DNA from 2 places in the Streptomyces sp. NPDC001678 genome. Region 1 is predicted to be linked to the other one. Evidence: riboswitches for the same ligand, from Rfam matches in the RefSeq annotation. Region 1 holds a riboswitch; the other holds the start of a gene.

Region 1 (5,809 bases):
GTCGATCAGCTCCTCGTGGTACTCGTTCGGGGGGTGCCCCAGCAGGCCCACGATGGCCGGGGCCAGGATCGCCACGAGGACGAGCAGCAGGACGACGGTCCCGCCCGCCAGGGCGAACTTGTCACGCTTGAGCCGTGTCCAGGCGATCCGCCAGGGCGAGCGCCCCTCGATGGTCCTCGGCGGTGCGCCGTCGGCGACGGGGGCGGCGCCGGCGTCGGCCGGTCCCGTGTCGTGCAGTGGTGCCGTCATCGTCTGGTGGACCCCTCTCGGCCGGCGGCGACCGGCCCAACGCCCGCCGCGCTCGGGGCGGCTGGTTCACATCACTGGTGCGGGACGCGCTCCGCGCGGCGGTGCGCGGGGATCGCGGTGGTACGCGAGGTGCAGTGGTGCGGAACGTGCGGAGGTGCGGGAGGTACTGGCAGTGCGGAACGTGCGGGACGTGCGGTGGTACCCGGAGAGCGCCGGTGCGGGAAGCACCGGAGGTGCGGGTGGTACGGGACGTGCGCACAGAGCGGTCGTACGGCGGAACAGGTCGTACGCAGGAACGAAGTCCTTGTTGGGCGGGAGTCTTCATCGCTCCCGCGATCACCCGCCAGCCCTCACCGTCAAAGGATGCGCAAACGTGATGTGCGAAGGGAGCTTCCGTTATACGGACGTCAAGGGGCCCTGAGCGGGCGTCATGGCGTCAGTAGGCCCCGGCCTGCCAGCCCTGCTGCGGCGGGGGGTAGCCGTAGCCCGCGGCGGGCGCGGACGGCGCGACGCCGGCCCCGTAGCCCTCGCGGGCGAAGAACGGCCGGCTGTTGGCCCGCATCCACATCGCGACGGGGTCGTACTCGTCCGCCATCGACACCGTCGACACCGGCAGCCCGTCGGGCACCGCGGCGATCGACTGCTGCATCATCAGGCGCACGGCCTCCACGGCGGCGGGCGAGGTGTCGTACAGATCGAGCCCGATGGCCAGGTACGGCGTGCCCAGGGCGGGCCGCACCCAGGCCCGGCGCAGCGCGCGGACCACGGGGGTGCGGTGGGCGTTCTGCCCGAGCAGGGCGTAGAACTGCGGGATGTCCAGCGCCGGTTCGCTCAGCTGGAGCGGGCCGGCGGGCAGCCGGTCCAGGCCGGCGACGATCCGGCGCAGGTCGAGCCAGGGGATGCCGACGCCGCCGCCGGGGGCGTGGGGGTTGAGCCACAGGCTCCAGCGGTCGGGGTAGAGGGAGGCGGCCACGGCCCGGCCGGTGACGACCTCGTGGGCGCGGTTCCAGCCGCTGGCGGCGAGCTCCTGGGCGGAGGTCACACAGGGGGCGTAGCCGAGGCCGTCGACCTCCATGTTCCCGTACTGGGCGTCGGGCGAGCCGGCCTGACCGTGCCACAGCAGCATCCACACCCGGCCCTCGGCGAGGGACCGCAGCAGCTGCTCGTAGGTGTCGTACCGGCCGGGCGCCACCTGGCGCAGCACCTGCTCCACGCCGCTCTCCGCGCCCGCGCTCACCTGGGTCCGCCTCTTCTCTTGGCCGTCTGCTGCTACCAGCTTACGAGCCCGCGGGGGCGGGCATGAGAGCTGTCACAGGTCACGGTCGTAGAACGGTCGTATCCGTGTCCGTATCCAGTCGCCCACGGGGTCGTCCTGGGCGACGTCCAGGAAGACGAGCTGTACGGGCCAGGGCACGGGCACCCGGCCCAGCGCGCGGCCCAGGGCGTCCAGGGCGGCGGAGCGGCTCCCCGGGTCGGGGAGCCCCAGCTCGACGCCGACGAACAGCGCGGGATCGGCGCCCTCGACGCTGGCCATGGCGCGGCGGGCGGTCCGGACGACGCCGGTGTCCGCGAACTCCAGCCCGGCGGCGGCCAGGAACGCGGTCGGCTCCTCCTGCCAGTCCGGCTCGTACAGCCGTACGCGGCCGCCGGTGGCGTCGCCGTCCAGGGCCGTGCGCCCGGCCCGGCACAGCCCGGCGACGGCGGGCGGCGGCAGGGGCACGGTGACGGTGCCCTCGGGGTTGACGACGATGCCGACCTGCGGGGGCAGGCCGCGGGCGAACTCGACGGCGGGGGCGACGACGAAGGACATCCCCGGACCGGCGACCGCCGTGAACTGCTCCTGGGAGCTGAAGACGGGGACGTAGGCGGCGCCGCCGAGCTCCAGGGTGGGGAGGTCGAGGTCGGGGCTGTCGGGTCCGCCGCCCTTGGGCAGCGGAACCCACACGTTGCTGCGGCCGAGCGCCTCGACGATGCGGGGGCCGGAGTCCGGCACGCCGACGGAGGCGGCGAGCACCGCTTCGAGCTCATTGGCCGGCCAGGTCATCGTCTCCCCTACCACCGTTCGTCGGACGCATCCCGCACCTTAACGGCTGCGCCTGGGCTTGCCCGGGGCGGGTTGGTTGTCCGGCACCGCCGGGCTCGTCCTCGCAGGCTGATCGCCGTCGTCACGGCCCGGCGGTGCCGAGCCGGCCTCAGCCGAAGGAGATGACCCGCAGCGCGTCCGCCGCCTCGCGGTCGAGGAGGACCGCCGAGGTCGTGCCCGCCGGGTGGTCGCCCGCCGTGAGGGCGGCGACGAGGCGGGACGTCGCGCGGCGGTGGCGGGCGAAGGAGCGGACGGAGACGCCACGGCCGCGGGCGCGCTGGCCGGCGAGCGCGGTGGGCGCGTCGACCGCCAGGACCACCAGGTGCAGCCCCCCGCCCCGCCGCCGCGCGTCGCGCGCGAGCCAGCGGCGCACCCAGCTCCACTGCCCGCAGTCGTGCACGACGACGCTGTCTCCCGAGCGCAGGGCCCGCCACAGCGCGGCGTAGTGCGCGACGCGGACGACGGGCCGCCAGAGGGCGTAGGGAAGCGTCAGCGGCAGGCGTTCGAAGCGCTCGCGCATGTCCTGGGAGTCCACGCGGTGGACGGCGGGGGGCACGACGCGCCGTATCAGCGTGGACTTGCCGCCGCCGGGCAGACCGGAGACGACGAGCAGGTCGCCCGCCGGATAGCGGAGCTCCGATATCGCCACGGCACCCCCGCGCAGATCGCGCACCCCGTGCGTCTCCTCCGCCCCCACTTCCGTACGCACGGTGATCGCCCCCTCTCGCAAAGAAAAGGTAATCCAATTTGAGGGGCGGCGGGCGGTCCGTCGCACGCCCGTACGTGCAATGATGTGCGCGCCAAGCTCGACTCACGCTCGACTCAACTGCAAGCAATCGCATACTGGCCGTTCGAATCCGCGCGGGAGAGTCCCGGGTGCCATGTGCCCCGGGCGCCGAAGGAGCAAGTTCCTCCCTTGAATCTCTCAGGCCCCGTACCGCGCGGGTGAGGCAGATCTGAAAAGCGGGCCGCGCCCACGCGGTCCCACCCAAGGTGCAAGCCGGGTGCCTTTGACGACAGGCGAGGGCTCTCGGTGAACCTCTCAGGTTCCGATGACAGATGGGGAGGCCGCCTATCCAGGCATTTCCTCCGCGATCCACCTGCCCGGGAGCCCGATCATGACCGATGCCCCCCGCCGTACCGCCCTGGACGCGCTGCACCGCGCGCTCGGCGCGACCATGACCGACTTCGCCGGCTGGGACATGCCCCTGCGCTACGGCAGCGAGCGCGACGAGCACATCGCCGTGCGCACCCGCGCGGGCCTCTTCGACCTGTCGCACATGGGTGAGATCACCCTCATGGGCGCCCAGGCCGGGCAGGCCCTGGACCACGCCCTGGTGGGCAACATCTCCGCGCTGGCCGTCGGCCGGGCCCGCTACACGATGATCTGCCGCGAGGACGGCGGCATCCTCGACGACCTGATCGTCTACCGGCTCGGCGAGGACGAGTACATGGTCGTCGCCAACGCCTCCAACGCCCAGGTGGTCCTCGACGCGATCACCGAGCGCGCGGCGGGCTTCGAGGCGACCGTCCGGGACGACCGCGAGAACTACGCGCTGATCGCGGTCCAGGGCCCCGCCTCCCCCGCCATCCTGAAGTCCGTCACCGACGCCGACCTGGACGGCCTGAAGTACTACGCGGGCCTGCCGGGCACCGTCGCGGGCGTCCCCGCGCTGATCGCCCGCACCGGCTACACCGGCGAGGACGGCTTCGAGCTGTTCGTCGCCCCCGCCGACGCCGAGAAGCTGTGGCAGGCCCTGACCGAGGCGGGCGCGGACGCCGGGCTGGTGCCGTGCGGCCTGTCCTGCCGCGACACGCTGCGCCTGGAGGCGGGCATGCCGCTCTACGGGCACGAGCTGACCACGGCCCTCACCCCGTTCGACGCCGGGCTGGGACGGGTCGTGAAGTTCGACAAGGCCGGCGACTTCGTGGGCCGCGAGGCGCTGGCGGCCGCCGCCGAGCGGGCCGAGACGGCTCCGCCGCGCAAGCTCGTCGGGCTGATCGCGGCGGGCCGCCGGGTGCCGCGCGCCGGATTCGCGGTGACGGTCGGCGGCGAGGTCGTGGGCGAGGTCACCTCCGGTGCCCCCTCCCCCACCCTCGGCAAGCCGATCGCGATCGCCTACGTCGACGCGGCGCACGCCACGCCGGGGACGGAAGGGGTATGTGTGGACATTCGCGGCAGTCACGAGCCGTACGAGGTCGTCGCACTCCCCTTCTACAAGCGGGAACGCTGACCCCTCACTGAATCCCCCTCATCTCATCTGTCAAGACCCCTTGCACAAGCACCCACGCGCGTACAGGAGAATCTAGCCATGAGCAACCCCCAGCAGCTGCGTTACTCCAAGGAGCACGAGTGGCTGTCGGCCGCCGTCGACGGTGTGGCGACGGTCGGGATCACCGAGTTCGCGGCCAACGCGCTCGGCGATGTCGTCTACGCACAGCTCCCGGCGGTCGGCGACACGGTCACCGCGGGCGAGACCTGTGGTGAGCTGGAGTCGACCAAGTCGGTCAGCGACCTCTACTCCCCCGTCACGGGTGAGGTCGTCGCGGCCAACCAGGACGTCGTGGACGACCCGGCGCTGGTGAACTCCGCCCCCTTCGAGGGCGGCTGGCTGTTCAAGGTGAAGATCACGGACGAGCCGGCGGACCTGCTGACCGCCGACGAGTACACCGACTTCGCCGGCTGACCCCGCCCGCTCCCTCCCGCGCAGGAAGAACTCATGTCGCTTCTCAACAGCTCCCTCCATGAGCTCGACCCCGACGTCGCCGCCGCTGTCGACGCCGAACTCCACCGCCAGCAGTCCACCCTCGAGATGATCGCCTCGGAGAACTTCGCTCCGGTCGCGGTCATGGAGGCCCAGGGCTCGGTCCTGACCAACAAGTACGCCGAGGGCTACCCGGGCCGCCGCTACTACGGCGGCTGCGAGCACGTCGACGTCGTCGAGCAGATCGCCATCGACCGCATCAAGGCGCTCTTCGGTGCCGAGCACGCCAACGTGCAGCCGCACTCCGGCGCGCAGGCGAACGCCGCGGCGATGTTCGCCCTGCTCAACCCGGGCGACACCATCCTGGGCCTGAACCTCGCCCACGGTGGTCACCTGACCCACGGGATGAAGATCAACTTCTCCGGGAAGCTCTACAACGTGGTCGCCTACCACGTCGACGAGCAGACCAACCTGGTGGACATGGAGGAGGTCGAGCGCCTCGCCAAGGAGCACCGCCCGAAGCTGATCGTCGCCGGCTGGTCCGCCTACCCGCGCCAGCTGGACTTCGCCGCCTTCCGCCGGATCGCGGACGAGGTCGGCGCGTACCTGATGGTCGACATGGCCCACTTCGCGGGCCTGGTCGCCGCCGGGCTCCACCCCTCGCCGGTGCCGCACGCCCACGTGGTCACCACCACCACCCACAAGACCCTGGGCGGTCCGCGCGGTGGTGTGATCCTCTCCACGGCCGAGCTCGCCAAGAAGATCAACTCGG
Region 2 (5,809 bases), on a different contig from region 1:
ACGAGCTCGCCCGCCGCCGCAACCGGGCGGGATGAGCCCCTCCGGGGGCCCGTACGACAGCGTGACAGGGCGCCCCGCGCAGGCCGTGACAGCGGCCGGCGCGGGGCGCCTCGTCGTACATCGGTGCGATTGTCAGTGGTATGCGGCAGCATCTGTCCTGTGAGGGGTGCGCCGACGATTCTCCATCTGGACATGGACGCGTTCTACGCTTCGGTGGAGCAGGCGTCCAAGCCCAGCCTGCGCGGAAAGCCCGTGGTGGTGGGCGGTCTGGGCCCCCGTGGCGTGGTGGCCACGGCGTCGTACGAGGCACGGGTCTTCGGTGTCCACTCCGCCATGGCGACGGCCCAGGCCCGCAGGCTCTGCCCCAACGCCGCCTATCTCACCCCTCGGTTCGAGCTGTACCAGCGGATCAGCCAGGTGGTGATGGGGCTGCTGGGCGAGCTGTCGCCGCTGGTGGAGCCGCTCAGCCTCGACGAGGCGTTCGTCGACCTGGAGGCGGGCGGGGTGGCGCCCACCGAGGAGGCCGCCCGCGCGGTGGGGGAGCGGCTGCGGCGGGACATCGAGGCGGTCACGGGGCTCACGGCCTCGGTGGGGCTGGCCGGCTCCAAGATGTTCGCGAAGATCGCCTCGGAGGAGGCCAAGCCGAACGGGCTCATGCTCATCGAGCCCGGTACGGAGCTGGAAGTCCTCGGCCCCATGTCGGTGCGGACCATCCCCGGCGTCGGCCCCGCCACCGCTGAAACGTTGCGGCGCGCCGGTATCACCACCGTGACGGAGACGGCCGGAGCCGGCGAGGACGAACTGGTGCGTCTCCTCGGCAAGGCCCACGGCGCCGGCCTGTACGCCCTGGCCACCGGCCACGACGACCGCCCCGTGGTCGCCGAGCGGGACGCCAAGTCCGTGTCCGTGGAGGACACCTTCGCCGAGGACCTCACCGACCGGACCCGGGTGCAGCTGGAGCTCGCCCGCCTCGCCGACCGCTGTGTGGCCCGGCTGCGCGGCGCCGGGCGCTCGGGGAGGACGGTCGTCATCAAGGTGCGGCGGTACGACTTCTCGACCCTGACCCGCTCGGAGACCCTGCGCGGCCCGACCGACGACCCCGCCGTGGTGCGCGAGGCGGCCGCCCGGCTGCTGGAGCACGTGGACACCACGGCCGGGGTGCGGCTGCTGGGCGTGGGCGTCTCGGGGCTCGCCGACTACACCCAGGAGGACCTCTTCGCCCAGGCCGCCGCGGGCGCCGCCGAGGCCGCGGCGGCCGCCGGGACGGCCACGACGGCCGGACCGGCACCCCACGAGCCCGAGACGCCCCAGGAGCCCCGGAAGGACCCCGAGGGGCCGCCACGGTGGCTTCCCGGACTGGACGTCCGGCACGACGAGCACGGGGCCGGCTGGGTGCAGGGCAGCGGCGTCGGGCGCGTCACCGTCCGCTTCGAGGAGCCCTGGTCGGCACCCGGGCGGGTACGGACCTTCCGCGTCGACGACCCGGCGCTCCACCGTGCCGAACCGCTGCCGCTGGTGCGCACCGACGACGATCAGCCGCTCGCGCCGCCCACGCCTTCCGGGCCCCCGGACGGCGCCTCCCCGGCGGCCGTGCCGTCGGGCGCCGGAGGCTCCGGCGGCGGCTCCGGCGAGGGCAGCTCCAGCCCGTAGTGCCGGTAGAGCCGCAGCTCCTGCGCGGGGGAGAGGTGCCGGCCCACCCCGAAACCCGGGGCCTGCCTGATCAGCGCCCGCTCGTAGGGGATGCGCAGCCCGTCCTCCTCGACCCGGCTCGGCTCCAGCGGTACGAAGGCGTCCCGGCCGAAGAGGCCGGTGCGCACGGCCGCCCACTCCGGCTCCCCGGTGGCGTCGTCCAGATACACCTCGTCCACGGTGCCGATCTTCACGCCGTCCCGGTCGAAGGCCTTGCGCCCGATGAGGCTCCGGGGATCGATGTCGGTCTGCACGGCTCCTCCGCTGCTCCCCGCCCATGACGGTCCTCGTCACCACGAAAAACCACGGACGTGAAACCGGCCACTCGGGAGATCCACCCGGAAACCCCCGCTGGTAGGCTGGCCAGTGGCCGCAGACCCCGTGCGGGAGAGCTCTTCCCGAAGCCCACCAGGCGTTCGGAGAAGGCGCCGAAGGAGCAAATCCTCCCCGGAATCTCTCAGGCACCCGTACCGCATGGACGAGGTCACTCTGGAAAGCAGGGCGGGCCCAGGTCAGGCAGCAGCCGCCGAAGCCCCTCCTCACCGACGGTGAAAGCCGGATCGTGCGCCGCGGCCCGGTGAAGCTCTCAGGTTGAGATGACAGAGGGGGAGGCCGTCCGGGTACCCGCGCCGTGGTACCCCTCGCAGGTCGCAATGACCAGGAGGCCTCCGCAGATGACCGTCCACCGCATCGCCCTCACCGACCTGGAGCGCGGCACGCCCTTCGAGGCGCGCCACATAGGTCCCGACGCCGCCGCCCAGGCCAAGATGCTCGCCCAGGTCGGTTTCGGCTCGCTCGACGAGCTCACCGCCGCCGCCGTGCCGGACGCGATCAAGAGCGTCGGGGCGCTCGGCCTGCCGGAGGCCCGCACCGAGGCCGAGGTCCTCGCCGAGCTCCGTTCCCTGGCCGACCGCAACACCGTGCTGGCCTCCATGATCGGCCTGGGCTACCACGGCACGTTCACACCGCCGGTGATCCTCCGCAACGTCATGGAGAACCCCGCCTGGTACACGGCCTACACGCCCTACCAGCCGGAGATCTCCCAGGGCCGTCTGGAGGCCCTGCTCAACTTCCAGACGGTCGTCGCCGATCTGACCGGGCTGCCCACCTCCGGCGCCTCCCTCCTCGACGAGGGCACCGCCGCCGCCGAGGCCATGGCCCTCTCCCGCCGCGTCGGCAAGGTCAAGGACGGCGTCTTCCTCATCGACGCCGACACCCTGCCGCAGACAGTCGCCGTCATCGAGACGCGCGCCGAGCCCACCGGCGTCGAGGTCGTCGTCGCCGACCTGTCCGCGGGCATCCCCGAGGAGATCGCGGAGCGCGGTGTCTTCGGCGTCCTGCTCCAGTACCCCGGAGCCTCCGGCGCCGTCCGCGACCTCCGCCCGCTGATCGAGCGGGCCCACGAGCTCGGCGCGATCGTCACCGTCGCCGCCGACCTCCTCGCCCTCACCCTCCTCGCCCCGCCCGGCGAGCTCGGCGCGGACATCGCGGTGGGCACCACCCAGCGCTTCGGCGTCCCCATGGGCTTCGGCGGCCCGCACGCCGGATTCATGGCCGTCCGCGACAAGTTCGCCCGCAGCCTGCCCGGCCGCCTCGTCGGCGTCTCCGTCGACGCCGACGGCGACAAGGCCTACCGCCTGGCCCTCCAGACCCGCGAGCAGCACATCCGCCGCGAGAAGGCCACCAGCAACATCTGCACCGCCCAGGTGCTCCTCGCCGTCATGGCCGGCATGTACGCCGTCTACCACGGCCCCGAGGGCCTCGCCGCGATCGCCCGCCGCACCCACTGCTACGCCGCGATCCTCGCCGAAGGCCTGCGCGCCGGAGGCGCCGAGGTCGTCCACGACGCCTACTTCGACACCGTCACCGTACGGGTGCCCGGCCGGGCCGCCGAGGTCGTCGAGGCCGCCCGCGAGCGCGGCGTCAACCTCCGCCAGACCGACGCCGACCACGTCGGCGTCTCCTGCGACGAGACCACCACCCGCGCCCACCTGGCCGCCGTCTGGGCCGCGTTCGGTGTGGAGGGCGACGTCGAGGCGCTCGACCCGACGACCTTCGACGCGCTCCCCGAGGGCCTGCTGCGCGGCGACGAGTACCTCACCCACCCGGTCTTCCACCAGCACCGCTCCGAGACCGCGATGCTGCGCTACCTGCGCCGCCTCGCCGACCGCGACTACGCCCTGGACCGGGGCATGATCCCGCTCGGCTCGTGCACCATGAAGCTCAACGCCACCACCGAGATGGAGCCGGTCACCTGGCCGGAGTTCGGCCAGCTCCACCCCTTCGCGCCCATCGAGCAGGCCGAGGGCTACACCACCCTCATCACCGAGCTCGAGGAGCGGCTCGCCGAGGTCACCGGCTACGACAAGGTCTCCCTCCAGCCCAACGCCGGCTCCCAGGGCGAGCTCGCGGGCCTGCTGGCCGTCCGCGCGTACCACCGCGCCAACGGCGACGAGCGCCGCACGGTGTGCCTCATCCCGTCCTCCGCGCACGGCACCAACGCCGCCAGCGCCGTGATGGCCGGCATGAAGGTCGTCGTCGTCAAGACGGCCGACGACGGCGAGGTCGACGTCGAGGACCTGCGCGCCAAGATCGAGCAGTACCGCGACGAGCTCGCCGTGCTGATGATCACCTACCCCTCCACCCACGGCGTCTTCGAGGAGCACGTCGCCGACATCTGCGCGGCCGTGCACGACGCGGGCGGCCAGGTGTACGTCGACGGTGCCAACCTCAACGCCCTGGTGGGCCTGGCCAAGCCGGGCCGGTTCGGCGGCGACGTCTCGCACCTGAACCTCCACAAGACCTTCTGCATCCCGCACGGCGGCGGTGGCCCCGGCGTCGGCCCGGTCGCCGTCCGCGCCCACCTCGCCCCGTACCTGCCCAACCACCCGCTCCAGCCCACCGCGGGCCCGGCCACGGGCGTCGGCCCGATCTCGGCCGCGCCCTGGGGCTCCGCGGGCATCCTGCCGATCTCCTGGTCGTACGTCCGGCTGATGGGCGGCGCGGGCCTCAAGCGCGCCACGCAGGTCGCGGTGCTCGGCGCCAACTACATCGCCAAGCGCCTGGAGCCGCACTACCCCGTGCTCTACACCGGCCCGAACGGACTGGTCGCCCACGAGTGCATCGTGGACCTCCGGCCGCTGACCAAGGCCACCGGCGTGAGCGTCGACGACGTCGCCAAGCGCCTGATCGACTACGGCTTCCACGCGCCGACCATGTCGTTCCCCGTCGCCGGCACGCTGATGATCGAGCCGACGGAGAGCGAGGACCTCGCCGAGCTGGACCGGTTCTGCGAGGCGATGATCGCCATCCGCGCCGAGATCGAGAAGGTCGGCTCGGGGGAGTGGCCCGCCGAGGACAACCCGCTGCGCAACGCCCCGCACACCGCAGCCTCGGTGACGGGCGAGTGGGAGCACCCCTACACCCGCGAGGAGGCCGCCTTCCCGGGCGGGGGTTCGAAGGCCGACAAGTACTGGCCGCCGGTGCGCCGCGTGGACGGCGCCTACGGTGACCGCAACCTGGTCTGCTCGTGCCCGCCGCTGGAGGAGTACGAGGGCTGACGGGCCTTCAAGGACACGGATCGGGGCCGGTCCGGCGCTTCGGCGCCGGGCCGGCCCCTCTTGTGTCTCGTACGCCCGGCCGCGTCAGGCCGCGGTCACCACCTGGTCGGTGCCCAGTGCCCGGTGCGGGGCGATGATCTGTCCGTCCGGCAGCAGCTCACCGGTGTCCTCGAAGCAGAGGACGCCATTGCACAGAAGACTCCATCCCTGTTCCGGGAAGGCGGCCACGAGGTGGGCGGCCTCCCGGTCGGCGGAGTCGGCTGACGGGCACGTGGGCTGGTGCGGGCACATGGAAGTGATCTTTCGCTCTGATGTGGTGGCTGTCCTGCGGCTCGATGCGTCGCTCATGCCGCCCCCCGTTGTCATCGTCGGTCGGTCACCAGTCTTGCCCTACGGGCCTCGTTCCGCAGGGATTTCCCGGGGACGCTCCTCACAGGGTGAGGACGCGTCACCCGGGCGGGCGGTTGCTCCCAACTGGACGGTCCCTTCGGGGGGTTCGGGGTGGCCGTATCGGACTAGCCCGAAAGGGTGAGGGGTGGGGGCGGCGGTGCGCCCCGCGA

What was found. Region 1 has a riboswitch for glycine ahead of gcvT (glycine cleavage system aminomethyltransferase GcvT). Riboswitches for the same ligand answer to the same signal wherever they lie in the genome.
Region 2: linked by a shared signal. The riboswitch ahead of gcvP (aminomethyl-transferring glycine dehydrogenase) and the one ahead of gcvT (glycine cleavage system aminomethyltransferase GcvT) in region 1 are both predicted to bind glycine.

What each region holds. Positions count from the first base shown of each region.
Region 1 is NZ_JBIAUP010000004.1:243,697-249,505, forward strand. It holds gene ACFYZR_RS10485 (ABC transporter permease) at 1-249, opposite strand, end outside; gene ACFYZR_RS10490 (enhanced serine sensitivity protein SseB C-terminal domain-containing protein) at 686-1,486, opposite strand; gene ACFYZR_RS10495 (enhanced serine sensitivity protein SseB) at 1,559-2,293, opposite strand; gene ACFYZR_RS10500 (AAA family ATPase) at 2,442-3,047, opposite strand; glycine riboswitch at 3,185-3,282, shown strand; gene gcvT (glycine cleavage system aminomethyltransferase GcvT) at 3,451-4,566, shown strand; gene gcvH (glycine cleavage system protein GcvH) at 4,645-5,019, shown strand; gene glyA (serine hydroxymethyltransferase) at 5,053-5,809, shown strand, end outside.
Region 2 is NZ_JBIAUP010000019.1:116,085-121,893, reverse strand. It holds gene ACFYZR_RS29625 (MerR family transcriptional regulator) at 1-35, shown strand, start outside; gene ACFYZR_RS29620 (DNA polymerase IV) at 160-1,650, shown strand; gene ACFYZR_RS29615 (PRC-barrel domain-containing protein) at 1,533-1,943, opposite strand; glycine riboswitch at 2,064-2,172, shown strand; gene gcvP (aminomethyl-transferring glycine dehydrogenase) at 2,364-5,249, shown strand; gene ACFYZR_RS29605 (DUF5999 family protein) at 5,334-5,540, opposite strand.